DNA from 2 places in the uncultured Oscillibacter sp. genome. Region 1 is predicted to be linked to the other one. Evidence: predicted binding sites of a transcription regulator. Region 1 holds the regulator's gene; the other holds the start of a gene.
The links. The regulator HrcA, encoded in region 1, represses chaperone genes, less so after heat shock. The targets are predictions, from matches to a motif close to TGTTAGCACTCNNNNNNNNNGAGTGCTAACA.
Positions count from the first base shown of each region.

Region 2: a site for HrcA is predicted at 5,942-5,972, ahead of Q1M04_RS04085 (Hsp20/alpha crystallin family protein). Genes of this name have one in related genera too.

Region 1 covers NZ_CATMPS010000042.1:8,136-23,032, forward strand. Annotated here, with positions in the region: gene groL (chaperonin GroEL) at 1-1,151, opposite strand, end outside; gene Q1M04_RS14410 (co-chaperone GroES) at 1,198-1,482, opposite strand; gene Q1M04_RS14415 (DUF6514 family protein) at 1,640-1,864, opposite strand; gene Q1M04_RS14420 (toprim domain-containing protein) at 1,960-2,565, opposite strand; gene holA (DNA polymerase III subunit delta) at 2,570-3,625, opposite strand; gene Q1M04_RS14430 (DNA internalization-related competence protein ComEC/Rec2) at 3,618-5,882, opposite strand; gene Q1M04_RS14435 (putative glycoside hydrolase) at 5,972-7,036, opposite strand; gene rpiB (ribose 5-phosphate isomerase B) at 7,091-7,528, opposite strand; gene Q1M04_RS14445 (histidinol-phosphatase HisJ family protein) at 7,629-8,441, opposite strand; gene dnaJ (molecular chaperone DnaJ) at 8,450-9,586, opposite strand; gene dnaK (molecular chaperone DnaK) at 9,747-11,582, opposite strand; gene grpE (nucleotide exchange factor GrpE) at 11,630-12,214, opposite strand; gene hrcA (heat-inducible transcriptional repressor HrcA) at 12,211-13,257, opposite strand; gene Q1M04_RS14470 (Crp/Fnr family transcriptional regulator) at 13,628-14,281, shown strand; gene Q1M04_RS14475 (PaaI family thioesterase) at 14,326-14,736, shown strand.
Region 2 covers NZ_CATMPS010000004.1:66,857-81,753, reverse strand. Annotated here, with positions in the region: gene Q1M04_RS04105 (branched-chain amino acid ABC transporter permease) at 1-303, opposite strand, end outside; gene Q1M04_RS04100 (ABC transporter substrate-binding protein) at 362-1,606, opposite strand; gene purF (amidophosphoribosyltransferase) at 1,974-3,401, shown strand; gene asnB (asparagine synthase (glutamine-hydrolyzing)) at 3,507-5,336, shown strand; gene Q1M04_RS04085 (Hsp20/alpha crystallin family protein) at 5,401-5,847, opposite strand; gene Q1M04_RS04080 (CorA family divalent cation transporter) at 6,082-6,993, shown strand; gene Q1M04_RS04075 (thiamine pyrophosphate-dependent enzyme) at 7,224-8,156, opposite strand; gene porA (pyruvate ferredoxin oxidoreductase) at 8,173-9,351, opposite strand; gene Q1M04_RS04065 (4Fe-4S binding protein) at 9,369-9,677, opposite strand; gene Q1M04_RS04060 (2-oxoacid:acceptor oxidoreductase family protein) at 9,674-10,252, opposite strand; gene Q1M04_RS04055 (PLP-dependent aspartate aminotransferase family protein) at 10,268-11,479, opposite strand; gene Q1M04_RS04050 (LysR family transcriptional regulator) at 11,601-12,515, opposite strand; gene Q1M04_RS04045 (branched-chain amino acid transport system II carrier protein) at 12,817-14,112, shown strand; gene Q1M04_RS04040 (PLP-dependent aspartate aminotransferase family protein) at 14,155-14,897, shown strand, end outside.

The sequences.
Region 1 (14,897 bases):
TCGGTGGCCGCGCCCACCTTGATGACGGCTACGCCGCCGGCCAGCTTGGCCAGGCGCTCCTGGAGCTTTTCCTTGTCGTAGTCGCTGGTGGTGTTGGCAATCTGGGAGCGGATCTGGGCAACCCGGTCCTTGATGGCCTGGGAGTCCCCGGCGCCGTCCACGATGGTGGTGTTCTCCTTGGTCACCTTCACCTGGCGGGCACGGCCCAGCAGGGAGATGTCGGCGGTCTTGAGCTCCAGGCCCACTTCCTCGCTGACCACGGTGCCGCCGGTGAGGACGGCGATGTCCTGGAGCATCTCCTTGCGGCGGTCGCCGAAGCCGGGGGCCTTGACGCAGACCACGTTGAGGGTGCCCCGGAGGCGGTTGACGATGAGGGTGCTCAGGGCCTCGCCCTCCACGTCCTCGGCGATGATGAGGAGCTTCTTGCCGGACTGGACCAGCTGCTCCAGCAGGGGCAGGATGTCGGAAATGACGGAGATTTTCTTATCGGTAATCAGGATATAGGCATCGTCCACCACGGCTTCCATCTTCTCCATGTCGGTGGCCATATAGGGGGTGATATAGCCCCGGTCGAACTGCATGCCCTCGACCACCTCGCTGTAGGTTTCGGCGGTCTTGGATTCCTCGATGGTGATGACGCCGTCGGCGGAGACTTTTTCCATGGCGTCGGCAATCAGCTTGCCGATTTCCTCGTCGCCGGAGGAGACCGCGCCCACCCGGGCGATGTCCTTGGAGCCGTCCACGGTCTTGGCCTGGGCCTTGACCTCGGCCACGGCGGCCTCCACGGCCTTGGCCATACCCTTTTTGACCACGATGGGGTTGGCCCCGGCGGCCAGGTTCTTCAGGCCCTCGCCGATCATGGCCTGGGCCAGGAGGGTGGCGGTGGTGGTGCCGTCGCCGGCCACGTCGTTGGTTTTGGTGGAGACTTCCTTCACCAGCTGGGCGCCCATGTTCTCAAAGGGATCGTCCAGCTCGATTTCCTTGGCGATGGTCACGCCGTCGTTGGTGATGAGGGGCGCGCCGTATTTCTTGTCCAGAACCACGTTCCGGCCCTTGGGGCCCAGGGTGATTTTTACGGTATCGGCCAGGGTGTTGACGCCGGTTTCCAGGGCCTTGCGGGCGTCCTCGCCGCGCTTGATGAGCTTAGACATAATAAATCGTTACCTCCCGATTTTTCAAATCAATTGATGTTTGTGCTTAGTCGACAATCGCCAGAATGTCGTTCTGCCGGACCACCGTGTACTCCACGTCCTCCAGCTTCACCTTGGTTCCGGCGTACTGGCTGGTGATCACCTTGTCTCCGGGCTTTACGGTCATGGTGACTTCCTTGCCCTCCACGGTGCCGCCGGGGCCCACGGAGATGACCTCGGCCACGGAGGGCTTCTCCTTCGCGGAGCCGGTGAGGATGATGCCGCCCTTGGTGGTCTCCTCGGTCTCCACCATTTTCAGGATGACACGGTCTGCAAGCGGGGTGAGTTTCATATCAGGTTCCTCCTTAAAATATTAAAAATTAAAAAACGTAATCACTGTTAGCACTCAAATACCTGGAGTGCTAACAGTGATTATCATAGTACAGCCGCCCCCATTTGTAAAGGGGGTTTTTCGCAAAAGTTATGAAGAATTTGTAAATGTTGCCCTCTTATTCCAGCAGCCAGTCGTCCACCACATCCCGCAGGCCCACCGGCGTTACGGTGCCCCGGACCAGCGCCTCCGCCAAATCCTGGACCTTCTGCCGGGAGGGGCTGAGATCCCTCACCGACGCCTCTTCTCCCTCCAGCTCAATCTGGACGCCGAAATTCCCGGCCTCCTCCAGCAGATAATAACGCGCCTGTGACGACAGGCATGGGACCTCTCCTACCAGCATCTTGCGCAATCCGCTCCCTCCTCCGGCCCGCGCCTCTTCCAAGCGCCGCGGGCGTTTTCTGCTTCCAGCATAACACAGGCATCCCGTAAAGCCTGTCAAACTTTGTCGAAGCCCGGCTCTTCCGCAAGAAGCGCCTCCAGCTCCTCCCGGCCGAACAGGAGATTCAAAGCTTCCAGCATGCCGTTGGCCGTGAGGTGCTCCGGCAGGTCCAAACGCTTCAAAAGCAGGCGGCGCTTTTCCGCGCTGCCCTCTCCCCCGCTGAGACCCAGGGCGACCAAGTCCGCCTTGGTGACGGCCTCCCGCCGCTCCGGGGGCGGCCTGTCCTCAAACGTGGCCCCGCAGCGGCGCAGCGCCTCCAGCAGCACCGTGGGGGACATGCCCTCCACGCCTAATTTCCCCTCCTTGCCGCCCCGGCGCTTCCGGCGCTCCTTGCCCTTCACGTCGGGGATGTAGGCCTGCTTCACCCGGTCCCTGGGCAGGGCCCCCTTCAGATAATTCCGCAGGAGGAAGCCCGCCCCGTCGCTGTCCGTCAGGATGATGAGGCCCCGCTTCTCCGCCAGGCGGCGGAGAAAGGCCAGCTTCTCCTTGTCGTTGAACACGGCGAACCCGCCCAAGGTGACCACCGTGGCGTCCACCACCTGAGAGACGGTATTCTTGTCGTAGCGGCCCTCCACCACAATGACTTCCCGGACGCGCTCCATTTCCTCAGCTCCTCTCCGCCGCCAGCCAAACCAGCAGCAGCTTCAATTCCCCGGCGCTGTCCACGCCCCGCTCGCTCTTCATCCGGCGGTCCAGCTCCTGGCACCTCCGCACCGCCTGGGCGCACCACTGCGCCGTGGTCCTCCGGGCGGCGTTCAAGAGGAGCTTGGCGGGGTAGTCGGACTTCATGCCCCACAGCTCCATCAGCCAATAGCGGTCCCTGCCGCTGTCCAGGGCCAGCCGGGCGGTCCAGATGCGCCGGAGCTGGCTCCCAAGGGCCGCCAGGATCATGATGGGCTCCGTCTGCATTTTCAACAGGTCCCCCAGGATGGAGGCCGCCTGGTCATAGCGCCCCTGGAGCACCGCATCGGACAGCTTAAAGACCTCCGCCGACAGCACCGGGTCCGCCACGGCGTCGATGTCCGCCTGGGTGACGGTTTTGCCCTTGGCGTAGGCGGCAATCTTCTCAATCTCCGGCACCAGGCCCGTCATCAGGGCGCCGCAGGTGAAGATCAGGTACTCCGCCGCAGCCCGGTCGATCTCCTTTCCCAGGGCCTTGAAGCGCCGGGAAATCCAAGGGATCAGGTCCGCGCTGGAGGCGGCCGGGAACTCCACCGCCTCCACATAGGACTCCAAGGCCTTGCAGAGCTTTTTCATGGTCCGGTTGGGCTTGTACTCCAGGGTGTCGTAAACAAAGACGATGCAGCCGTAAGGCGGCAGATCCTCCAGCAGGGCGATGAGCTTTTCCCGCTGGTCCTCCCCCAGCTTGAAGAGGTCCCAGTCCGTCACCACCGTCAAGGTCCGCTCCGCCATCATGGGCATGGCCTCCGCCGTCTCCGTCAGAACCTGGGCCGTCAGGTCCTTCCCCTCCAGGGCGTGGTAGTTGAAGGTCTCAAAGCCCGGCGGCACCAGCTTCTTCCGCAGCTCCCCCAGGTAGTACTCCCGGAGGTAGCTCTCCTCGCCATAGAAAACGTAGGCGGCGCCGATGGTCCCGGCGGAGAGGTCCTCCTTGAATTTTTGCAGGGCCGCTCCCTTCCGGGGGGCCTTCTTTTTTTCAGCCATGGCTTTCCTCCTGGTTCCAAGAGAGATGGATGGTCCCGTGCAGGTCCGTCCGGTAGACGCCGCAGCCCTGCCGGGCCAGACGGAGCAGGGTCTCCTCCGTGGGGTGTCCGTAGGAGTTGGACCCCACGCTGATACAGGCCGTCTCCGGCCTTACGGCGTCCAGCAGCGCCTGGGACGTGGCGTATTTGGAGCCGTGGTGCCCCGCCACCAGGGCCTCAATGTCCGGCAAATCGAACGTCTCCAGCAGCTTTTTCTCCGTGGCGGCGTCCATGTCGCCGGTGATGAGAAGGTCATTCTCCCCGGCGGAGGCCAGGACGGACAGGCCCCGCTCGTTGTCCCCGGCGTCCCCCACAGGCGGGTAGACCGTCAGCGTGCCCCGGCCGAAGTCCAGGCGCTCCTCCGCCGTAATAAACCGGACGGCGGCGCCGTGCGCTCCGGCGGCGGAGAGGACCGCCTCTTGGGGCCCCGCGTCGTCCTCCCCCTCGGGAAGCAGCAGCGTGTCCACATCCAGCCGGTCCAGAAGGCCCGTCACACCGGACACATGATCCTTGTCATAGTGGGTGAGGAGCAGGTAATCCAGGCGTTCGCAGCCCATGGCCGCCAGCTGCCGGGCGGCGGCCGCGCCGGGGTCCTTCCAGCTGTTGGCGCTGCCGCAGTCCACCAGGGCGAAGGTCCCTTCGGAGGCCAGCACCACGCTCTGCCCCTGGCCCACGTCCAAAACCAGGGCGTCCAGGTCGCTCCCATACCGGGCCGCCCCCAGCCGGAGGGTCAAAGCCAGGGTCAGCGCCGCCAGAGCGGAGGCCAGAACGTACTTCCTCCTCCCCGTTCGCCGGGCCAGATACGCGGCGGCGAAGAGGCAGTAGGCGTACACAATCCAGTATTTCAAATAGGGGGTCGCGGTATAGACGGCGTGGCAGGGAATCCTCGAAAGCAGCCCGGCGGTCAGGAGGATGTACTCCGCCGCCAGCCGGGCCGGGAGAGCCAGCAGCGCTCCCAGGGGCGGGTAGAAAAAGCTGACAAACACCGACAACAGCCCGAAGCTGAAGGCCCAGGCAGCCGCCCAGAGGCAGAGGGCGCTGCTCAAAGGGGCAATCAGCACCAAAGCGCCAAAGTAGTACGCCGTCAGCGGCACGGTAAACACCATGGCTCCCATAGAGGCGGAAAAGGCGAGGGCCAGGAAGCGGAAGATCCGTCCCCAGGTTTTCCCCCGTTTCTTCTCCCCAACCAGGCCCTTGCGGAGCCTCGGCGTCAGCCAGAGGATGCCCGCCATGGCGGCGAAGGACAGCTGCAAGCTGACGGAGGCGGCGGCAAAGGGATTCGCCAGCAGGATCAAAAACAGGGCCGCCAGCAGGGACGTGGGCCCGTCGCTCTCCCGGCGGGCCAGGATGGCCAGCAGGGGCAGGGACAGCATGACGCAGGCCCGGAGCACCGAGGGGCTTCCACCGGTGAGGGCGGCGTAAAACGCCAGCAGCGGGATGCCCAGCAGGGCCTGGAGCTTCCGGCTTTGCAGCAGGAAGCCCGCCAGGGCCATGAAAAAGCCGCAGTGCATACCGGACACCGCCAGAATGTGGTTCAGCCCCGCCTCGGCGAGGGCCGTGTAGGCCTTCTCCGAGATCCCGCCCCGATCTCCGGTCAAAACGGCCGTCAGGAATCCGGCGGCGTCCCCGGGGAAAAGGACCTGGATACGCTCCCTCATGGCCCGGCCCATCCGGGCGGGAAGCCAGCGGGGACTGTTCCGGGTCCCCTCCCCGGCCTCCAGGTTCCCCCGGGCATAGGCCAGGAGAAAAACGCCTTTGGAGGTGAAGGCGGTAATATCTTCATCCCAGACGCGGGCGGCGTCGTTGAACCTGGCCTGTCCGGCCACGGTCTGGCCGGGCGCCAGGTCCAGCAGCTCCTCCCCGGCGTAGAGCACCGCCTTGCCGGGGACGCCCTCCACGCGGACCTCCGCCCGGGCGCCGAAATCCGTTTCCTCGGCGTAGCCGCAGAGGGTGGCGGTGAAGTCCGACCTCCGCCCCGCCATTTCCTGGGCGGGCCTTTGGACCTGGCGGGCGTAGAGCCAGCTCCAGCCCAGGCCCAGAGCCAGGGCGGCGCAGAGGATCACGCCCCGCCGCCGCCATTCCCAGGGCAGGAGCTTCGACAAGAAGCCCAGCGCCAGCGCCAACCCGGCGCCCGCCAGTATCCAGCCGCCCCGGAGAACATACTGGGCCAGAAACACGCCCAAGGAAAAGCTCCCGGAAAACACCGCCAGCCGCCTCATGGCCCACCCTCCTCTGTCTCTTTCTCTAAGCCAAAAACTCCCGGAGGGGTTTCCCTCCGGGAGCCGTTCTCTTTTTACAGGGTGCTTCGTTACTCCGCCAGGATCAGGCGGCTGCCCGTCAGCGCGGGACTGTCCGCCGTCAGCTCCGGGACGAATTCCGTCTTGCCCTCCGCCCCCGCCGCCTGGGCGACCAGATTGGAAAGGGTCTCCGCCTTCTCCGGCGTGGTGACGGCGTAGACGCGGTCCACCCGGCTCACCAGGCGGTTCAGGTCCAGCCCGGCCACTGTGTCGGGACCCTCGGCGATGACGGCCTCCGGCACCTCCACGGACAGGAGAATGTCATAGGCCTCCAGGGCCGTGTCCAGATCGCTGAGGAGCAGGTCCAGATTATTGGCCAGGGGCACGTCGGTGTTGTAATGAATCTTATTGATTTTCCCCACGGTGGGATAGCTGAAATCCGTCAGCAGCAGCTCATCAAAGCCCAGCTCCGCGATCTCCTTCGCCAGGGCGCAGACGTACTCCCGGGTCCCGGGCTTGGCGGGGTCCAGCCAGAGGCTGTTGTTCCCGTCGTAGAAGATATAGCCGCCGGTGTTTTTCAAGCCCCGGCCCTCCACGTCGGCGTTGGCCGCCTTGAAGTCCTGGAGACAGGCCACGCTGGCGATGGTGTGCAGCCCCTCCTGGGCCGTAACCGCGGCCAGGGCGGCGGCGGTGTCCATCTCGGTTTCCACCGCGCCGGAAACGGCGTTGGCCGCGTTGAAGTAAACCGTGCCGTTGGAGGTCTTCAGGCGGACGGCCACGGCGTTGGTCCCCGCGGGCTTCTCCGTCTCCTGCCACAGGGCCTGTGTCAGCGCCTGGGCCGGAAGGGAAAAGGCCGCCGTCTCCTTGGGGCCCTGATCCTCCGGCTCCTGGACCACCACGTCCACGTCGGGTTGGTTCTCCGGGGCCTCGCCCTCCCCGTCCGGCGGGGGGGCCTTCTCCTCCGTCTGCCAGGGCAGGCGGATTTGGCGGCTGCCGTCGGCGCCATAGACCAGGAACTGCTGCAAATAGATGACGCTGGCGGCCACCGCGATCACCAGCACCAGCAGAATTGCCAGCAAAATTTTCCACTTGGGCCCCCGCCCCCGGTAGCTGCTGTAGCCCTTGGTTCCCACCATGCGCGTCACCTCTTTTCAGGAGCGGCGCTCCCGTCGTTTTTTATTGGGGGAAGCTCAGCCCTCCAGGGCCATCATCTTCTCCACCCGGCGGGCATGGCGGCCCCCCTCAAACTCGGTGGAAAGGAAGACCTCCACCATCCGCTCGGCCATGTTGGGCCCGGTGAAGCCCGCGCCGATGGCCATCATATTGGCGTCGTTGTGCCGGCGGGTCATCTCCGCCTGGAGGCAGTCGGCGCAGTGGGCGCAGCGGACGCCCTTCACTTTGTTGGCGGTGATGGAGATGCCGATACCGGTGGTGCAGATCACAATGCCCCGGTCGCAGCTCCCCTCCGCCACGGCCCGGGCGGCGGCGGCTCCGAAGTCGGGGTAGTCGCAGCTTTCCTTGGAGTGGCAGCCAAAGTCCTCGATCTCATGGCCCAGCCCCTCCAGGACCTTGATGACATGCTGCTTCAAATCATAGCCGCCGTGGTCACAGCCCAGCGCGATCTTCATGGTAGTATTCCCCCGTGCATTCAAATTTTGTGGCTTATATTGTACTCCAGATTTTCCAAAAAATCAATATTATTTTCGACCGTAAATTTGTTCTTTTCCGTTACAATGCGTGTCGGATGGGCTTCCGCCCCTCAAAGGTGCAAAAGCTCTCAAAGCCGCAGTCCCGCAAAAGCGCCTGCCGCTCCCGGACGGCGCAGCCCACAAATTTGGCGGAGTGGGCGTCGGTGCCCAGGGTGACGATGGGGTCCGCCGCCATATCCTCATACAGCCGCAGCCACATCCCGTCCGGCAGGGGCATACCGCCCCGGTTGGTGTTCAGCTCAAGGCCAATTTCCTTCCGCTTCAAAATAGAGAAGATATCCGTGATCTCCCCGCCAAAGCGCTCCATGCTCAGATTCCAGCCCCGATTCTCGTTGAGATAGCGCAGGGGCAGCGTCAGATGGCCCAGCACGTCGAACTTCCCCCACTCTGCCATGGCCTTCACCTGGCCCAGGTAGTCGGCAATGCCGTCATAGGCCTCCTCCTCTGTCTTGGGGTCGAAATAGTAGAGGTCCAATCCCTGATAGCGCTTTGAGAGCATGTGGACAGAGCCGATCACAAAATCGAAAGGCGGCGCGTCCGCCAGCAGCTTCTCCGTATGGGTGAAGTTCCAGCAGGCGTCTCCCAGCTCGATGCCCAGGCGCAGCTTGATCCGCTCCCCCATGGCGGCTTGAGCCGCTTCAAATTCCGCCGTCAGGGCGGACCAGTCATAGGGCCCCCGAAGGTCCGTGCTGGCCCAGACGATGGGCTCCACATGGTCGGTGAAGCAAAGCTCGTTCAGCCCCGCCTCGACGGCGGCCTCCGCCAGAGCGGTCATGGAATCCCTGCCGTCCGGAGAAATCCGGGAGTGGACATGGTAATCCGCCAGATACATGGTTTGGCTCACCTCTTTTTCTTGCCCTTGCCGAAGAAGCCCTTCCGCTCCTCGTAGTTCTCGTCGCCCATGGTCTCGGCGAATTTCCGCAGGGCCTCTTTCTGTTCTTTCGTCAAATTCCGGGGAGTCTCGATGTAGACGGTGACGTACTGGTCCCCCCGGCCCCGCCCGTTGATGGAGGGGATGCCCTTGCCCTTAAGGCGGAAGGTCGAGCCGCTTTGGGTCCCCTCGGGCAGGTCGTATTTCACCTTGCCGTCGATGGTGGGAATCTCCAGCTCCGCGCCTAAGACCGCCTGGGCGAAGGTGATGGGGGCCTCGCAGAGAACGGAGGTGCCCTCCCGGCGGAAAATCTCGTGGGGCCGGACGGTGATGGTGATGAGCAGGTCCCCGGCGGGGCCGCCGTTCTTCCCGGCGTTGCCCTGGCCCCGGATGGAGATGGTCTGCCCGTTGTCGATGCCCGCCGGGATGCTGGCCTGGATGGTCTTCCGCTTCCGCACGGCTCCCGCTCCCCGGCATTCCCTGCAGGGCTGGTGGATGATTTTCCCCTTGCCGCCGCAGCGGGAGCAGGGGGAGGAGGTGGCAAAGACCCCCATGGGCGTCTGCCGCCGGACCTGGACCGTGCCGGTGCCGTGGCAGTCCGGGCAAACCTCCGGGGTGGTGCCCTCGGCGCAGCCGCTGCCCTGGCATGCGCCGCAGGGCTCCAGCCGCTCCACGGTGACGGCCTTTTCACAGCCGAAGGCCGCCTCCTCAAAGCTGAGGATCAAGGACATGCGGAGGCTCTCCCCCCGCTGAGGGGCGTTGGGATTCGTCCGCCGCCCGCCGCCGAAGCCGCCGCCGAAAAAGCTGCCGAAAATGTCTCCCAGATCCCCGAAGTCGAAGCCTCCGTCAAAGCCGCCGCCCGCCCCGAAGTTGGGGTCCACACCGGCGTGGCCGAACTGGTCGTACCGGCTCCGTTTTTCCTTGTCCGAGAGAATTTCATAGGCCTCGTTGGCCTCCTTGAATTTTTCCTCGGCCTCCTTATTGTCCGGGTTCAAGTCCGGGTGGTACTTCCGGGCCAGCTTTTTGTACGCCTTTTTAATCTCGTCGTCCGACGCGCCCTTGGACACGCCCAGGACCTCGTAATAGTCTCGCTTTTGCTCAGCCATTCGTCGTTGCAAAGTCCGCCGGGCCCCGCCTCCGCCTAGCCGCGAAGGCCGCGCCCGCTTCCTTGCTCCTCCTCTCCGTCCCGGCCCCTCTGTGCCTCAGGCCGGGTAATTAACAGGGGGAAGCGGAGCCGCCTTTCAGCGGCCCCGCGTAATCCCAATTTTATTTCTTCTGCTCGTCGTCGTCCACGACCTTGTAGTCCGCGTCGTAGTACTGGCCCTCCTGGGCGGCTCCGGGATCTCCGCCGGGCTGGGCGCCCTGGGGATTGGCCTGCTGGTACAGCTTTTCGCTGACGGCGTAGAACGCCTGCTGGAGGGCCTCCGTATCCGCCTTGATGGCGGCGGTATCCTGGCCCTTCAAAGTCTCTTTCAGCTTGTCGAGGGCCCCCTGGACCTTGCCCTTGTCGTCGGCGGGGATTTTATCGCCCATGTCCGCCAGGGTCTTCTCGCACTGATAGACCATCTGGTCCGCCTGGTTCCGGGTCTCCACTTCCTCCTTGAGCTTCTTGTCCTGGGCGGCGTACTGCTCCGCCTCCTTGACCGCTTTTTCGATGTCGTCTTTGCTCATGTTGGAGGAGGAGGTGATGGTGATGTGCTGCTCCGTTCCGGTGCCCAGGTCTTTGGCGGAGACGTTCACGATTCCGTTGGCGTCGATGTCGAAGGTAACCTCAATCTGGGGCACGCCGCGGCGGGCCGGGGCGATGCCGTCCAGGTGGAAGCGGCCCAGGGACTTGTTGGCGGCGGCCATCTCCCGCTCACCCTGGAGGACGTTGACCTCCACGCTGGTCTGGTTGTCGGCGGCGGTGGAGAAGACCTGGCTCTTTTTCACGGGGATGGTGGTGTTCCGCTCGATGAGCTTGGTGCACACGCCGCCGTAAGTCTCGATGCCAAGAGACAGCGGGGTCACGTCCAGCAGCAAAAGGCCCTTCACGTCGCCGGTGAGGACGCCCGCCTGGAGCGCCGCGCCCATGGCCACGCATTCGTCGGGGTTGATGCCCTTGAAGGGGTCGGAGCCGGTGAAGCCCTTCACCGCGTCCTGGACGGCGGGAATGCGGCTGGAGCCGCCCACAAGCAAAACCTTGGAAAGGTCGGAGGGCTTGAGGCCCGCGTCGCTCATGGCCTGGCGCACGGGGCCCATGGTGGCGTCCACCAGGTGGGCGGTGAGCTCGTTGAACTTCGCCCGGGACAGGGTGATGTCCAGGTGCTTGGGGCCGCTGGCGTCGGCGGTGATATAGGGCAGGTTGATGTTGGAGGTGGTGACGCCGGAGAGCTCGATTTTGGCCTTTTCGGCGGCCTCCTTGAGGCGCTGCATGGCAACCTTGTCATTGGAGAGGTCCACGCCGTCGCTGCGCTTGAACTCCGCCACCAGCCACTTCATGACGCACTCGTCGAAGTCGTCGCCGCCCAGGCGGTTGTTGCCCGCCGTGGCCAGGACCTCGATGACTCCGTCGTCGATGTCCAGGATGCTGACGTCGAAGGTGCCGCCGCCCAGGTCGTAAACCATGATCTTCTGGGTCTGCTCTTTGTCCACGCCGTAGGCCAGGGCCGCGGCGGTGGGCTCGTTGATAATGCGCTTGACGTCCAGGCCCGCGATTTTGCCCGCGTCCTTGGTGGCCTGGCGCTGGGAGTCGGTGAAGTAGGCGGGGACGGTGATGACCGCCTCGGTGACGGCGCCGCCCAGATAGGCCTCGGCGTCCGCCTTCAGCTTCTGGAGGATCATGGCGCTGATCTCCTGGGGGGTGTAGTTCTTCCCGTCAATGGCCACCTTGTGGTCGGAGCCCATCTCCCGCTTGATGGAGGAGATGGTCCGGTCCGGGTTGGTGATGGCTTGGCGCTTGGCCACCTGGCCCACCATGCGCTCGCCGGTCTTGGAAAAGGCGACGACGGAGGGGGTGGTCCGGTTTCCCTCGGCGTTGGCGATGACGACGGCCTCGCCGCCCTCCATCACCGCCACGCAGGAGTTGGTGGTCCCCAAATCGATACCGATTACTTTAGACATAATGACTGCCTCCTGAATTATATGAAAATGTTATTTTGAACGCGTTTTTAATTGGCGACCTGCACCACGGCGTGGCGGATCACCCTGTCTCCCAGGAGGAAGCCCGCCTGGAAGACCTGGGCCACTTCGTTTTCGCCCAGATTCTCGTCGTCAACGTGCATGACGGCCTCATGCCGCTCCGGGTCGAAGGGCCGGCCCTGGGCCTCGATCTCCGAGACGCCCAGCTTCTTCAAGAGTTCCCTGTACTGGGTGAAGATCATCTCCAGGCCCTTCTTGTGGGGGTCGTCCTCCCCGCCGGGGGCCGCCGCCGCCCGCTCCAAATTGTCGTACACCGCCAGGAATTCCCGGATGGTGTCCGCCTTGGCGTCCTGGTAGAGGGATTCCTTTTCCTTGGCGGTGCGCTTGCGGTAGTTTTCGTACTCCGCCGCCAGGCGGGTAAACTGGTCCTTGGTGGTTTCCAGCTGGCGGGCCGCCGCCTCCATCTGCTCCACCTGTTCCCTGGTGAAGGTGATTCCGCCCTTTTCCTTCTTCTTTTTGCCCTTGGGCGCCTTGCCGGCGGGTCCCTCCGTCTGGGACTCGGGGACTTTCTCCGCCGTCTCTTCCTCCAGGGGCTGCTTGTTCTCTTCCGTCATTTCGGTTCCTCCTTGGGGGGTAGTTCCTCCTGTTTTCCAAACAATCGCGTCAGCCCCTCGGCAAAGCCGGAGAGCCGTGCGGCCACCGCCGCGTAATCCATTCTTGTGGGGCCCACCACGCCGATGAGGCCCCGCATGTCGTCTCCGATATCATAGCTGGCCACCACCACGCTGGTGTCCCGCAGGACCTCCTTCACGTTCTCCGGGCCGATGAGGATCTCCATCTCCCGGTGCAGCGGCTGGGGAAGCTCCTCCTTGCTGTCCGCCAGGAAGCTCATCAGCTCGTGGGCCTTGTCGGCGTCCCGGAACTCCGGGAGCTTCAAAAGGCGGCTGGCTCCGGCGGTGACAATCTCCCGCCGGCCCGCCTCCTCCAGCGCGTCCGCCGCGAAGCCCACGGCCTGGGACAGCAGCAGGAAGAGCTGGGGGCTCACCTGGTCCGCCACGCTCATCAGATGCCGGCTCATGCCGCCGGGGTCCGTATTGGTGAAGTGGCTGTTCAAAAGGTTCGCCGCCGCGGGCAGGTCCGCCGGGTCCACCTTGAGCTGCATCCGAAGGAGCTGGCTTTTCACCTTGCTGTCGCTGGTCATCATCACCAGGATGCAGTTCCGCTCGTCCACCGCCAGCAGCTCGAAGTGCCGGACGGTGAGCTCGGTCTTCCGGCTGGCGGAAACATAGGCCGGGTAGCGCACCAGGGCGGACACCGCCCGGCCCGCCTGGGCCAGGAGCCGGTCCAGCTCCTCCATCTTTAGCTGGAGGGACTGGTTGATCTTCTCCGTCTCCGCCAGGGAGAGGCGCTGGGCCTCCATCAGCTCGTTGACGTACAGGCGGTAGCCCTTGGGGGAGGGCATCCGCCCCGCGGAGGTGTGGGGCTGCTCCAAATAGCCCATCTCCGTCAGGTCGGACAGCTCGTTTCGGATGGTGGCGGAGCTGACGCTGCCCCCCATCTCGGCGGCAATGGCCTTGGACCCCACCGGCTCGGCGGTGCGGACATAGTCCTCCACCACCACCTTCAGTATCTGCCGTTTCCGGTCCGAGAGCTCCACGCCGTCCTCCTCCTAATGCCCGCCGCCTGCCGGGGCGGGCCGTTTTTGATGCTTTAGCACTCCTTTTCCCGGAGTGCTAAAGCGAGTTTACCACCGGATGGATTTGTTGTCAATGGATGGATATAAACAAATTGTAAACAAACCGGGTCGAAAACGTAAATCCGGTTTCCAGGAACGCTTTTTCCCGTTTTTTCCTGAACCCGCGGCGCTTTTTCCGGACGGCCCTTCCCGCCTTTGAAAAACGGGCTTCGTAAAAAATACCGAAAGTTGCACTGGAAGGGCCGAGAGTAAAAAATTGTGCTTTACTTTTTAAGCAGAAGCTGGTATCATATTTTACTGTGTGGGATATGCAACTAAAGGGGATGAGCACATGCTTAGCGAACAGGAATTGGAAAAAAGTCCGCTGTTTCACGACATCAGCTATCAGGATTACCGAGAGATTTTGTCCTGTTTTCAGGCGATCCAGCGGTCCTTCCGGGCCGACGAGCTGATCTATGATTTCTCCTCCGACGCCGTGGGCGTGGTGGAACGGGGCCAGGCGTCCTTGATCCGCATTGACGAGGAGGGCGTGGCCACGGTGCTGGAGGACCTGGGCGTAGGAAGCGTCTTCGGCAAGACCCTGGCCTTCGCCGGGTCCACGGGAGACAGCCTGGAGGTGGTCTGCCGCCGCCCCTGCGACGTGGTGTTTATCGACTACGGCCATATTCTCAGCCGCTGCGGCCACGCCTGCCAGCGGCACAGCATCCTGGTTCAGAATATGCTCCAATTGATGGCGGACAAGGCCCAGGCCCTCTCCCGCCGGGTGGACGTGCTGTCCCGGCGGTCCATCCGGGAGAAGCTGCTGTGCTATTTCCGCCAGCTCTCCCAGCAGTCGGGAAGCCGGACCTTCACCCTCCCCTTTTCCCTCAGCACCCTGGCCGACTACATCGCCACGGACCGCAGCGCCATGATGCGGGAGCTGAAGCGCCTCCGGGAGGAAGGCAGCGTCCGCTCCGACGGGCGCCAGTTCACCATCCGGCAGTGAGGGGACGCCTCCCTCTATTTCAGCGCCGGAAAGGAGTCATTCCTATGGACTACGAGCAAATCCGCGCCTTTCGCAACGAGAAGAATCTCTTCGGCAGAAAACTGGGCATCTACGTGGAGGAGCTTGGCCCCGGTTACGCCCGGGCCACGAAAACCGTGACGGAGGAGGATTTGAACCCCCTTCAAGTTCCCCACGGCGGCGTTTACTTCGCCCTGGCGGACACGGCCTGCGGCTCCGCCATGGCGGCCTATGGGACCATGGCCGTTACCATCAGCTGCTCGTTCAGCTTCTTGAAAAGCGCCCAGGCGGGCGACAAGCTGACGGCGGAGGCCCGGGAGCTTCCGGGCGGGCGGAGCGTCTGCGTGCTGGAGGCCCGGGTCACAGGCGAGGGCGGAGCGCTCTTCGCCGTGGGCACCTTCACCTTCCGGCGGCTGGAAACGCGCATCGAGCCGTAACAAGATACGATAAAGAGGCTGTCTTTGGGGGTGCCTGATAAAGAATGACGCGCAAAACGCAAAACATTAGGCAGTCACCGCAAATTTGAGTTTTCGTAAAAATCAAAAAGGGCAAAAATGGAAACTGCATCAAAAGTACAGCTACGATTTTATGCGGCAAA
Region 2 (14,897 bases), on a different contig from region 1:
AATCAGGCAGGTCAGGCTATTTCCGGTCTTTCGCACGGGCCGGTAGGCCAGCAGCTCCACCAGCATGCCCACAAGGGCGCAGATGACAATGGCGGGAACCACCGCCAGCCAGCCGGGGAGGCCCAGACTCAGCATGACGGGGATCGTAAAGAACAGAGAATAGCCGCCCACCATGATGAAGTCTCCGTGAGCAAAGTTGATGAGCTTGATAATGCCGTAGACCATGGTATAGCCCAAGGCGATCAAGGCGTAGACACTGCCAAGCCGCAGACCGGTAATTAAAAACTGAATGAATGTATTCATGAAGTATCTTCTCCTTTTCTGGATGGAGAACCGAATGGGGGGAGGCGGGATGGTTCGGTCAGCTCAGGCTCACAGCCTTGACGGTGATTTTGGTGACGCCGGCGTCCCCGTCCTGATAAGTGTAGCCCATCAGTACGCCGTCCTTGATGGGAGTTCCGGTTTCGTCGAAGGAGAAGGTGCCGCAGGTGGTGTCATAGACGGCGCTGGTGTCCGCCAGGGCGGCCTGGACGCTGGTGGCGTCGGAGGCGCCGCAGGCTTCCATGGCGGCCTTGTAGACGTAGACGGCATCGTAGGCCAGGGCGTCGAAGTTGTTGGGCGTCTCTCCATATTCGGCCTCATAGCTTGCGACAAAGTCGGCGGAGATGCCGCTGGAGGCCAGCTCCGTGGAGTAGTGGTTCACAAAGTAGACGTTGTTGTAGACGGACAGGTCCGCTCCGTCGGGGATGGTGGTCTCGGTATTGTCTACGCCGTCGGCCCCCAGAAGGACGCCGTTGAAACCGACGCTGCGGGCCTGGGGCACCAGATAGGGGCCCATGACGTCGTAGTAGAAGGGGGTGAACACCAGCTCCGCCCCGGCGGATACCATTTTATTGAACTGGTTGGTGTAGTCCACCTCGGCCATGGAGGCGACGGATTCCTCCGCGACAATCTCCAGCCCCTTGCTGCCGCAGGCGGCGGTGAAGGCGTCCCGCAGGCCGGCGGAGTAGGTATCGGCGGAGCAGTAGACGATGCCTACCTTCGTGTAGCCCTCGTCCTTGGCGTACTGGGCCGCCAGCTCACCCTGGAAGGAATCCCGGAAGCAGGTGCGGAACACATAATCCATCGCGGTCGTCAGGGAGTCCGCCGTGCCGGAGGGGGTGATCATGACGGTGCCCTCGGAGTTGGCGACGGAGGTGATGGCGCTGGTACAGCCGGAGGTGGCGGAGCCCACCACCAATTGGATACCGTCGGAGATCAGAGCGTTCATGGCGTTGACGCATTCGGTGGAGTCGCCCTGATCGTCCTTGGTTTCCACGGCCAGCGGATGCACGCCGTCGCTGAGAGAGACTCCGCCGGAAGTGTTGATCTCTTTAATGGCAAGCTGCACGCCTTTTTCAATGTGGGTTCCGTATACGGCGAGGCTTCCGGTCAGGGGGCCGATCATCCCCAAGGTGATGGCGTCCCCTTCACTTCCGCCGCTCGCGTCCCCATTGGATGCTCCGGAAGCATCCGGCTTGGGAGAGTCGGTCTTGGCCCCGCAGGCGGCGAGGCTGAGCGTCAGACAGACGGCAAGAAACAGGGTCAGCAGGTTTTTCAATTTCATTTTCTTATCCTCCAATCGTGATGTACCCTTTCCCAAATGAAAAGGGCAAAGGCGTCCGAGAGTCACGCTCTCAGGACGCCTTTGCCCTTGGGATGTTTTCACTTTACTACAACAAAGGCGGCGCCGTCAATGGAGGGGTTTACAAGATATTGGGCAAAGAGAACAAAAAAATTCTGTAAAATCATACAACATTCACAGAGAACAGACATCGTGACGCAAAGCATAGATTTTTCATACAGAATTTTTGTGCGGAAACACGTTGACAGTTGTCGCCGGAGGCGCTAGAATACGGAAAAAGGCAAGGGCGTCTTTTCAAGGACGCTCCTGCCTTTTTTCAGTTTACAAATGCGACTGGAGAGGAAATTTTATGGGAATTCATGAAGAGTGCGGCGTATTCGGCGTTCTCGCTCCACAGCCCGCCGACGTGGGGCGGCTGACCTACTACGGGCTTTACGCCCTCCAGCACCGGGGCCAGGAGAGCTGCGGCATTGTGGTCAATGACGACGGCGTTTTCGCCTCCTATAAGGACCTGGGTCTGGTGGGGGATGTGTTCAGCCAGGACACCCTGGACCGGTTTCCCCGGGGGACCATGGCGGTGGGGCACACCCGTTACGGCACCACCGGGGCCTCCAACCGGCAAAACTGCCAGCCCATCGAGGTCAATCACCAAAAAGGCCACATGGCCATTGCCCATAACGGCAATCTCAGCAACGCCGCCGCCCTCCGGGATGAGCTGGAGCTGTCCGGCGCCATCTTCCACACCACCAGCGACACGGAGACGATTGCCTATATTGTCACCAAGGAGCGCCTGTCCGCGCCTTCCATCGAGGAGGCTCTCAGCCGGGCCATGAACCGCCTGGAGGGAGCCTATTCCCTGGTGCTCATGTCCCCTCAGAAGCTGATCTGCGCCCGGGACCCCCACGGCTTCCGCCCCCTGTGCTATGGTCAAATGCCGGACGGAACCTATGTGGCCGCCTCGGAGAGCTGCGCCCTGTCCGCCGTGGGAGCGGCGTTTGTCCGGGACCTGGAGCCGGGAGAAATCCTGATTTTCCAGGATGGCCGTCTGACCTCCCGCCGGGAGCACTGCGGCAGATGCCGGCCCGCGCCCTGCATTTTTGAGTACATCTATTTCGCCCGTCCAGATTCGATCATAGACGGCATATCCGTTCATGCCGCCCGGCTGCGGGCGGGGGCGATCCTGGCAAAGGAACATCCGATGGAGGCAGACGTGGTGGCAGGCGTGCCGGACTCCGGCCTGGACGCCGCCCTGGGTTACAGCCAGGCGTCCGGCATCCCTTACGGCATCGGACTGATTAAGAACAAGTATATCGGCCGGACCTTCATCGCCCCCGGTCAGGAGCACCGCCTGGACCAGGTGCGGCTGAAGCTCAGCGCCATAAGGGAGACGGTCTCAGGGAAGCGGGTGGTGCTGGTGGACGACTCCATCGTCCGGGGGACCACCAGCGGGCGGATTGCCGCCCTTCTCCGGGAGGCAGGGGCACGCGAAATCCACCTGCGCGTCTCCGCGCCGCCCTTTCTGAACCCCTGCTACTATGGGACGGACATCGACTCCCGGGAAAATCTGATCGCCTGCCGGCACAGCGCGGAGGAAATCGCCGGGATGATCGGCGTGGATACGCTGGGCTATCTGCCTGTTTCCGCTCTGGAGCGGCTTACGGGACGGGCCTGCTGCTGTGACGCCTGTTTTACCGGGCGCTATCCCACCGCCGTTCCCACCGATACCAGGAAGGACCGGTTTGAGCGGAAGCTCTCGGAGCGGGGAGGGGAATCCTGAGGAAAGCGATTCTGGGAACGTTTCGCTGTCTCTCCGCATAGATTGTACAGAGCAAAGGGGCTCGCGATGGTTCGCGGGCCCCCATTTTTTCAGGAGGGACAACATATGTGCGGAATCGCTGGAATGATCGACTTTGAAAAGGACCTGCGGGAGCGGGAGAAAATATTGCTGGAAATGCAGTCCGCCCTGCGGAGACGGGGGCCGGATGAAGATGGGATCTACTTGAGCCCGCAGGCGGCCCTGGCCCATACCCGGCTATGCGTGGTAGACCCGGAGAACGGCCGCCAGCCCATGACCGTCCGCCGGGCGGGCCGGACCTGCACGCTGGTTTACAACGGGGAGCTGTACAACACGCCAGAGCTGCGGCGGGAGCTCTCCGCCGTCGGCTGGGACTTCACCGGCCACTCGGACACGGAGGTGCTGCTGAAAGCCTACATGGAGTGGGGGCCTGCGTGCGTGGACCGCTTGAACGGCATTTTCGCCTTTGCGGCATGGGACGGGGAAACATTGTTTTTGGCTCGGGATCGGATGGGGGTAAAGCCTCTGTTCTACTCGCTGACGGCGGAGGGGACCTTGGTGTTCGCTTCGGAGATCAAAGCCCTTCTTCGGCACCCGGATATTCCGCCGAAGGTGGATGCGGAGGGTGTGGCGGAGCTTCTGCTGATTGGCCCGGGCCGGACGCCGGGGCAGGGTGTTTTCCGGAATGTGCGGGAATTGCTGCCGGGACAGTGCGGCGTCTTTGGCCGGGAGGGCCTGCGGCTGTGGAGCTATTGGAGGCTCACCGCCCGGCCTCATCTGGAAAGCGAGGCGGACACCGTGGCCCATGTTCGGGACCTGGTCCGGGACGCCATTCGGAGGCAGCTGGTCAGTGATGTGCCTGTCGGGACCTTCCTCTCCGGCGGATTGGATTCCAGCGTCATTTCCGCCGTGGCGGCGGAGACCCTGGGAGAGCGCGGGGAGCGGCTGAGGACCTTTTCGGTGGATTACCGGGAAAATGACCGCTATTTCACCGCTGGAAAATTCCAGCCCTCCGCCGATGGGCCTTACATCAAAGCCATGGCGGACGATTTAGACACTCTGCATACCAATGTAGTGCTGGATCCCGTCCAGGTGGCCGCGGCCCTGGATGACGCCGCAGAGGCCCGGGACCTGCCGGGAATGGCGGATGTGGATTCGTCGCTGCTACTGTTCTGTCGAGAGGTGCGCGGGAATGTGACGGTAGCCCTCTCCGGAGAGTGCGCCGACGAGATTTTCGGAGGCTATCCCTGGTTCCGGGACCCGGCGGTCCGGGCGGAGAACGGCTTCCCCTGGGCGCAGTCCACGGCCTGGCGGGCGTCCTTCCTGACGCCGGAGTATGCGAAAAAAATGGACGTCGATGAGTTTGTCCGGCAGCACTGGCAGAAGACGCTGGCGGAGACGGACTGCCTGGATGACGATACGCCGGAGCAGAAGCGAGTCCGGCGGCTCACGCGGCTGAACATGGGCTGGTTTATGCAGACGCTTCTGGACCGGAAGGACCGCATGAGCATGTGGAGCGCACTGGAGGTCCGCGTGCCGTTCTGCGACTGGCGGATTGCGGAGTATTTGTACAATGTGCCGCCCGCGCTTCGGGAGCTTGGAGGACAGGAGAAGGGCCTGCTCCGGTCCGCGGCGGCGGGCTGGCTGCCGGAATCCGTGCTCCGCCGGAAAAAGAGCCCCTATCCAAAAACCGTTCATCCCATCTATCTGGAGACAGTCGCCCAGAGGCTGCGCCGGCTGCTGGACGACGGAAATTCGCCTCTTTTCGCCGTGGTCCGCCGGGAGGCGCTGGAGAATCTTTTGACCTGCGAGAGCCCCTGGCCCTGGTACGGCCAGCTGATGAGGCGGCCTCAGACGATCGCTTACTTTTTGCAGATGGATCACTGGCTGCGGGCCTATCAGGTCCGGCTGCTGTAACCGGTCGCATTGACAAAAGGCGCCCCGGAACCTTCTGATTCCGGGGCGCCTTTGCGCGGTTTTGTCATTCGATGGCGATCGAGGTGGACTCGGGCAGCTGCTTCTGCTCCATCTTCGGCAGAGAGAGCTTCAAGATACCGTCTTCAAACTTGGCGGACACATCCTTGGGCTCCACACCCTCGCCCACATAGAAGCTGCGGCTGCAGGTGCCGGCGTACCGCTCCTGACGGATATACCGGCCCGCCTTGTCCGATTCGTCCTTATCCAGGCCCTTGGCGGCGCTGATGGTCAGATAGCCGTCCTTCAAATCCACGCTGACCTCGTCCTTCTTGAAGCCGGGCAGGTCGATGTCCAGCTCATAGGAGTTGTCCGTCTCCCGCACGTCGGTCTTCATCAGGTTCTTGGCGTGCTTCCCATACAGGGGATCGTGGCCCGCCAGCACCGGGAACAGGTTGAAGTCACGGCCAAAGAAATCGTCGAACAGGTTCTCACCAAAAATACTGGGCATCATAAGTCATTCCTCCATTCATATACCTCATTCAAATGCCCTGTTGAGGAGGCCCTTTGGGCGTTCCTCTTTTGAACGACTCTGTTATACTCCACCGAATTAGCGCTGTCAATAGGAGAGTGCTAACGTTAACAAACTATCGGATTTTTGTTCACAAAATATGCGATTTTATATTTTAGTGTACTTTTTCAGATGGACGCGATACAATGGCGGTATCATGATACAGGAGGCGGTCTTATGAATCGGTACAATATCAGCGCGGCCTTGGCTCCGCTGGAGAGGGAAACGGAGGGGGACGTTCTCGTTCTGCTGACGTCAGAGGAGCTGGAGCGTGGCGTCTCCATCCCCGGTCTGGAGCGTGTTCTTTGCCACACGCCCTCCGCGCGGGACGCTCATGTATGCAAAGCGGAAGCCCGGCACAACTGCCTGTGCGGGACGATTGTAACCCCCAGGTACACGAGGGACGGCGCTCCCATCGCCTTCGGCTATCTTCTGACCCCCGGATGGGTGGTGCTGTGCGACGATACCGGGACGGCCCGCTCCGCCGTGCAGCACCTCCGGAAAGAGAACGCCCATCGGAAAAACGGGATCGGCGGATTTTTTTATGAATTTATAGAGCTGCTGATCGCCAAGGATCTGCACCATCTCCAAGGTATCGGAGACCGTCTGGAGCAGCTGGAGGATCAGGTCCTGTCCGGCGAGATGACAGAGTTCAATCCAAAGATGACGGCCCTGCGGAAGGAGATCACCGGCTGGATACGATATTACACCCAGCTGGACGACATGATCTGCGAGTTTCAGGAAAATGAAAACGGGTACTTCAGTGAAAGCGAACTTCGCATGTTCCACATGGCGGAGAAGCGGATCGGGCGCCTGAACAGCGAGGCCCAGCTGCTCCGGGAATACGGCCTGCAGCTGCGGGAGCTGTTCCAGGCGGAAATCGACATCCGCCAGAATCGGATCATGAAGATTCTCACCATCGTGACTACGATTTTCCTTCCCCTGTCCCTGGTAGCCGGGTGGTACGGGATGAATTTCACCGGAATGCCGGAGCTGACATGGAAATATGGATACCCGGCAGTCATCATTGGCAGTGCGCTGATCGTGTTCCTCTGCTTGTGGATTATGAAGAAGAAACGATTTTGGTAATATTACTTCCGAACGAAAAGGTCGGAAGTAATAGGTGCCATGTTTTGCGGTTGCCGCCGTTTGCGGCGGTGAGCAAAACGGCTCAAATCAAATGTATTATTTCCGAATGAAGATAGGGAACATTCAGCTTCTGCGCGAGGGTCCATGTTGAGACAAAAAGAACGTCAAGGGAGGCCGTCCAATGACGGCCTCCCTTGACGTTGGAGAGTTATGGCAGGTAAGCGAAAGTCCTACAGCTCGCAGAGCTTCAGGAGGTCCTCCCAGTTCTTGTCGACTTCCTTCTGGACTTCCTCGATCATCCACTCGTTGCCGGGCTTGAACATGTGAGCAAAGCGGCCCTGAGCCTTCAGGTACTCGGTGACGGGCAGCTTGTTCTTGGGCTTGTAGCTGAGGATGTACTTGCCCTCGATGACCTCATAGAGGGGCCATACGCAGGTCTCCACCGCCAGCTTCGTGATCTCCATCAGCTTCTCGCTGGGATACCGCCAGCCTCTCGGGCAGGGAGCCATCACGTTCATGAAGGCCGCGCCGGGGGTGTAGATCGCCTTGTGAGCCTTCTCCGTGATGTCCTTGAAGTTCCCGATGAAGGTGGTCTGGGCCACATAGGGAATCCCATGCGCCACCATGATCTTCGTCAGGTTCTTCTTCTGCTGGGGCTTGCCGGGAACTACCTTGCCAACGGGGGTCGTGGTGGTGTCGGCAAAATGGGGAGTAGAAGAACTCCGCTGAATGCCGGTGTTCATGTACGCCTCGTTGTCGTAGCAGACATACACCATGTCGTGCCCACGCTCCATCGCGCCGCTGAGGCTCTGGAACCCGATGTCATAGGTACCGCCGTCGCCGCCGAAGGCGATGAACTTGTATGTCGAGTCGATCTTGCCCCGCTTCTTCATGGCGTGATAGGCGGTCTCCACACCGCTCAGGGTGGCGGCGGCGTTCTCAAAGGCGTTGTGAATGAAGCTGTCCTTATAGGACGTATAGGGGTACATGAAGGAGGAGACCTCCAGGCAGCAGGTGGCGGAGCAGACCACCGCGTGGTCCTCCGGTTCCAGGGCCCGCAGCACCGTGCGGACGGCAATGGGGCAGCCGCAGCCCGCGCACATTCTGTGACCGCCGGCGAAGCGGTCTTCCTTCATGACGTTTTCTTTCAGATTATAGGCCATTTTGACTGTTCCCTCCTTACTCGCGCACGTCCAGGTACCGGTAGGTCTCGCCCACGTCGCCGGTCTCCACGATCTTTTCCAGGTCCGCGAACACGTGCTGGATGCTCTCGACACGGACGTCCCGGCCGCCCAGGCCGTAGATGTAGCTGATGCCCTTGGGACCGAAGACCCCGTTGGCATAGAGGCTGGCGGCGGTTTCCGCGAAGATGGGGCCGCAGTGGGCGTTGAAGCTGTCGTCCTTGTCCATGGCGGCGAAGGCTTTCACGTTTTTCAGCGCGTCCGCGATCTCCTCGGCGGGGAAGGGGCGGAAGGAGCGGATCTTGATCATGCCCACCTTCTTGCCCTGGGCCCGGAGCTGCTTGATGGCCTCCCGGGCGGTGCCGGCGGAGGAGCCGATGATGAGAATCGCCTCCTCGGCGTCGTCCATCTCGTACTTCTCGATGAGCCCATACTGCCGACCCGTCCAGGCGGCGAACTCATTGGCCACGTCCTGGATGACCTTCTTGGCGTCCATCATGGCCTGAGCCTGGGAACGCTTGGTTTCCATGTAATAAACCGGCGTGCTGTAGGGACCGACGGCGATGGGCTCGTCTTTGTTCAGCAGGTAATGCTGCGGCTTATACTCGCCCACGAACTTCCGCACTTCCGCCGTGTCCTCCAGCTCGATGTTCTCAATGGCGTGGGAGGTAATGAAGCCGTCCTGGCAGATCATAATCGGCAGGGACACGGCCTCGCCGATGCGCATGGCCTGGAGATAGTTGTCGTACGCCTCCTGGTTCGTCTCAGCAAACAGCATCAGCCAGCCCGCGTCCCGGACCGCCATGGCGTCGGAGTGGTCGTTGTTGATGTTGATAGGGCCGCTGAGGGCGCGGCAGGAGACGGCCAGGGTGATGGGCAGGCGGTCGGAGGCCGCCACGTACAGCATCTCGGCCATGTAGATCAGGCCGCAGGAGGAAGTCGCGGAAATCGCGCGGCAGCCGGCGGCTTCGGCGCCGATGCAGGTGGACATGGCGGAGTGCTCGGACTCCACGGCGATGAAGTCGGTATCCACCTCGCCGTTGTCCACATAGGCGGAGAAGTACTGAGGAATCTCGGTGCTCGGCGTGATGGGGTACGCGCCCATGACGTCGGGGTTGATTTGCTTCATCGCATAGGCAACGGCCTCGTTGCCGGACAGTCTTTCTCTGATACTCATTTTATCCTAGCCCCTCCTTACTTTTCGTCCTTGACCATGGTGATGGCCCCGAAGGGGCAGACATTGGCGCAGATGCCGCAGCCCTTGCAGAAGAAGTAGTTGAAGTCCTTCCGCTTGCCTTCGCTGTTAACCGGGATGGACATATCCGGGCACACCGGGGCGCATAGCAGGCACTGCTTGCACTTGTCGAAGTCCAAAACCGGCTTCATGGTCCGCCAGTCGCCGGTCTCCACCACCTGGGAGGTGCCGCCCTCGAAGATGGCGCCGCCGGGGGTGATGTCTTTCCATGTGACCTGAGGGGTCATATCCTTCGCTAAATGGCTCATCCTTCCTTGACCTCCTCCATAGAGCGTTTCAGGGCCCGCATGTTGCCCTCGATGACCTGGGGTTTCGTGGCGAACTTGTGCTTAAAGGACGCCTCCATGTCCTTGACGAACTCCTCGGCGTCCACCACGCCGGAGACCTTCACAATGGCGGCCAGCATGGGGGTGTTGGGGAAGTTTTTGCCCAGCTCTTCTTCACTGATCTTGCCCGCGTCGATGGTGCAGACCCGGCCCTCGTAGCCCTTCAGCAGGGGGCGGAGCTCCTCCGGCTTCTTGCCGGAGTTGATGACGATGGCGCCCTCCTTCTTCAATCCCGCCGTCACGTCCACGGCAGAGAGCAGGGTCTCGTCCACCACGACGACGTAGTCCGGCTCATAGATGTTGGAGTGGACGGTGGACCGCTCCGAGCTGATGCGGTTGTACGCCGTGATAGGCGCGCCCATCCGCTCCGGGCCGTACTCCGGGAACCCCTGCACGTACTTGCCGGTGTTGAACGCTGCGTCCGCCAGCAGCAAGGACGCGGTCTTCGCGCCCTGGCCCCCGCGACCGTGCCAGCGGATTTCTACTTTGTCACTCATAAGATCGCTCTCCTTTCAGTCTCCCAGCGCCTGCTTCATGTCGGCGATGATGTCGTCCGCGTCCTCCAAGCCCACAGACATGCGGATCATGCCGTCCGTGATTCCGGCGGCCTCCCGAGTCTCCTTGGGAATCATCGTGTGGGTCATGGCGGCGGCCTGCTCCACCAGTGTCTCCGTATCACCCAGGGAAACCGCCAGGGTGCAGAGCTTCAGGCTGTTGATGAATTTCTTCCCGGCCTCCAGACCTCCGGCCACGTCGAAGCTGATCATTCCGCTGCCGCCCCGCATTTGCTTTTTCGCAATGTCATATTGGGGATTGCTCTCCAGCATAGGATAGCGGACGATCTCAATTTTCGGGTTGGCGTCCAGCCACCGGGCGATTTTCAGCGCGTTCTCGTTGTACTGCCGCATCCGAACGCCCAGAGTTTTCATGCCCCTGCACACCAGAAACGCCGTGAAGGGCGCAATGACCGCGCCCAGGTGCATCAGAGTCCCCAGGCGGCACTCCCGGAGGAACGCCTCGTCGTTGGAGATCACGGCGCCTGCCAGCAGGTCTCCGTGGCCGCCGATGTACTTCGTCAGGCTGTGGACAACCACATCCGCCCCAAGGTCCAGCGGGTTTGTGTTATACGGCGTAGCGAAGGTGTTGTCCACCACCACCTTGACGCCGTGCCGGTGAGCGATTTCAGCCGCCGCCGCGATATCCACCAGCACCATGGTGGGGTTGGCGGGAGACTCCAGGTACAGGACCTTGGTATTGGGCTTGATCAGGGGCTCCAGCTGGGCCAGGTCCGCCGCGTCGAAGCAGTCGTGCTCAATGCCGAAACGAGGCAGATAGTCCGTGGTAATGTCCTCGGTCCCGGAATATTTCGCACGGGTGAAAATGGCGTGGTCCCCGGTTTTCAGCAGGGCAAACAGGGCGCCGGCCACCGCTCCCATGCCGGAGGCATAGGCCACCGCGCCCCTGCCGTGCTCCAGGGCGGCCAGCTTCTGCTCCAGGTAATCCTGGGAGGGGTTGGTGATGCGGCTGTAGGCAAAGCTCTCGGCGTAGTCGTCGCAGGCCTTCACCGCGTCGTCGGTAGAATCGAAGTAGAAGGTGGATGTTTGGTAGATCGGGGGGATCAGGGCGCCATATTGATCCCTCGGTTCTCCCGCATGCACCTCCGCCGTGTCGAAGCCCAGTCCGGCGGTCTTCAGCCCCGGATGCTTCATGACCATTTGGCTCATAATGCCGTCCTCCTTATAAAAATGTGTGCCTGGGTGATTTGATCCTTCGGGAACAGAATAGCACACGGTTTTGATGGGGAGGAAATACGAAGTGGTTATGGCAGGTCATAACCAAAAGATTTTATATATCCCGGCAATAGATATCCAGCTCCTTTACAAATTCCAGCGCCGGAGCGCTGAGGGCCTGACCCCGGCGGCTGACCCAGCCGATGGAAACGGGTGCGTCCAGCCCTTCCACCGGACGCTTGACCACACCCTGCCGCTTGTTCCCGGGGGAGATGATCCCATTCCCCAGGTCATAGCCCTGGCAGCGGACCATCACCTCCAGGGACTGATACAGCCCCGTGACGACCACGACGCGCTTGGGATAAAAGGTGGAAATCGAGAACTGCTCATGCAGAATCGAAGGGGAATCCATATCCAACTCATACATGATGCAGGGATAGGGAGCCAGATCCGAGAAGGTCAGGGCGGCTTTTTCCGCCAGCGGGTGGCTCTCATGGAGAAAGGCGCAGATGTTGGAGCGGATCAGGCGGTGAAACTCCAGGCCGCTCCGCTCCAGCACCCGGGTGAGGTAATCCCGGTTGTGCTCCCCGGCGGAGAGCACGCCGACCTCGCTTTCCAGGTCCATGACATGCTGGAGCACGTCGGAGCTCTGGCATATTTTTATTTTATAGTGCTGACTTGGACTTTCGGCGCGGCGCAGCAGCTCTGTGAACGCGTCCACCACGAAGCTGTAATGCAGGCTGCTGACGCAGAAGGACTCCGGGCGGACAGGAGAGATCTGGCTGAACTGATTGGCAATGTGGTCCGCGTCCCGCAAAAGACGGTTTCCGGCGTCCAGTAGGCGCTTTCCCTCCGCCGTCAGTGTGATGCCGGAGGCCGAGCGGACGAAAATCGTGATGCCCAGCTCCTTTTCCAGAGCGGCCACCATTTTGCTGACGCCGGGCTGGGAGACGTAGAGGTTTTGGGCGGCCTTGCAAAAGGAGCCCTGTTTTGCCACCTCGGAGATATAGCGAAGCTGCAGCAGTGTCATCGTCATCGTCCTCTCTCAATGAATTTCTGTCTCCAATATACATCGGTTACTATTGGATTTACAGCGTTTTTCAATGATTTTCTGAAAACCTACTTTTTACATAGGAATTAGACGGAATTTTAGTGAAAGTGCCGGATGGTTCCCGTACTTTGCGGGTATCCATAAATAAAAAATATGACAGGACATAAAAACCGGATATTGGACAGTTTTAACAGAATGCGCTTATAATAAAGGCATAAACCAATCATTTTTATAGGAATTTGCATGAGCAAGGAAATTTTGAACAACGGAGGGAATGGACATGGAGAATCAGAAACAGATCAAAGCGACAGACGTGCTCTTCATCGGCCTGGCACTGTTTGCCACCTACTTCGGGGCGGGGAACCTGATCTTTCCGCCCATGCTGGGCCTGCAGAGCGGCGCCGCATGGAGCGGCGGCATGATCGGAATGATTGCCTCCGGCGTGGGCCTGCCGGTCCTAGCCATCATCATTCTGGGGCACTGCGGCTCGGTGCAGAGGATCTCGGACCACGTACATAAGAATTTCTACAACATCTTCATCGGGATGATCATGATCCTCTGCTGTTGTGTCTCCATCCCCCGAACCGCCGCCGTGGGCATTGAGATGGGACTCCAGGGCCTGTGGAGCGGCGCGCCCTACCTAGCCTCGGTGGTGATTTACTTCCTGATCGCGTTTTTCTTCGCGAAGGACTGCGGGACCGCCCTGGAAAAGGTGGGCAAGATCCTGACCCCGGTCATGACCGTGATCCTGTTCATTCTCGTGATCAAGGGCTTTGTGAGTCCTATCGGGACCCCCAGCAGCCCCACGGTGGACAATGCGTTTTTGAACAGCTTCCTGGGCGGCTACAGCACCGGCGACGTGCTGGTGTCCTTCCTGATGGCCTCGCTGTTCTTCTGCACGATTCGCGAAAAAGGGTATGACGGCGCCTCTCTCAAGAAGGTCAACTTTGGCGCGGGCATCATTGCCACCGTCTGTTTGGCGGTGGTTTACGGCGGACTGTTCTTTATGGGGGCCTGCGTCAGCGGGGAGTACAGCGCGGACTCCATCGGCAACGCCGATCTGCTGCTGAATGTCATCCGCTCCAGCGGCGGACAGATCGCCATATACGGCCTGTGCCTCTCCGTGATCCTGGCCTGCCTGACCACGGCCATTGGCCAGATCACCGCCGTGGCGGACTTCTTCACCGAGGCGTTCCACGGGAAGGTGCCCTATAAGGTCTTGGTCATCATCGTCCCGGTGGTCACCACCATCGTGGCCAGCTTCGGCCTGGATACCATCGTCAAGCTCACGGGGGCCTGGTTTTCCTTCACCTATCCCATCGCCCTGGTGCTGATGATTCTGGGCATTTTTGAGACGAAGATCCCCAACGACGGAGCCTTCAAGGGCGCGGTCTGGTGCACGGTGGCTTACGCCTTTTTGGACCTGCCCGCCGAGTACGGGGTCCACATCGGGGCGCTGGACGCGGTTTTGAACAAGATCCCCCTGTACGGGTATGGCTTTGGCTGGATTATCCCGGCGGCGGTGGGCTTTGTCGCGGGACTGCTCATTGGAAATTCCAAGGGAAAAAATGCGTGAGGATGCTTTGCGGCAGCGATTAAAAATATAGGAGGAATTGTGATGACGCTTCAAAAGTCTGACACGACCAAGTACATCCATACCGGCAACGGGGAGCTCTGCTATGAGCTGAACAAGGCGCTGACGGTTCCCGAGACCTTCCCGGTCTATCTCTCCTCGGCGTATATTTTCGACTCCATCGACCCCATCGATAAAATCTGCGACGAGGGCGCCCCCGGCTACGCCTACTTCCGCCTGGGCAACCCCAACGCCGACGCGGCCTCCATGATCCTGGCCGCCGGCGACGGCGCGGAGAAGGGCCTGGTCTTTGCCTCCGGCATGGCGGCCATCACGACCTCCATTCTGGCGGTGGTGAAACCCGGCGACCACATTGTGGCCTCTCCCATCATTTACGGCGAGAGCTTTTACTTCCTCAAGTATGAGCTGAAGCGCTGGGGGGTGGAGACAACCTTCATCGATTTCAACACCCAGGATGCCGCCAACTATATCCGGCCCAACACCACCCTGATCTACGGGGAAACCATCGCAAACCCCTTGATGTCCGTGCCGGACATGCGGTACCTGGCGGATGTGGCCCACGCCAACGGCGCCCTGCTGTTCATCGATAATACCTTTGCCACCTCCATCATCGCAAAGCCCCTGAAGTTCGGGGCGGACCTGGTGCTCTACAGCGCCACCAAGTATCTGGGGGGCCACGACGACATCGTGGGCGGCGCCGTGCTGGGCAGCGAGAAGCTAATCAAGAAGATCAATTTCTATCTGGGCCTTTACGGCTCCAATCTGGG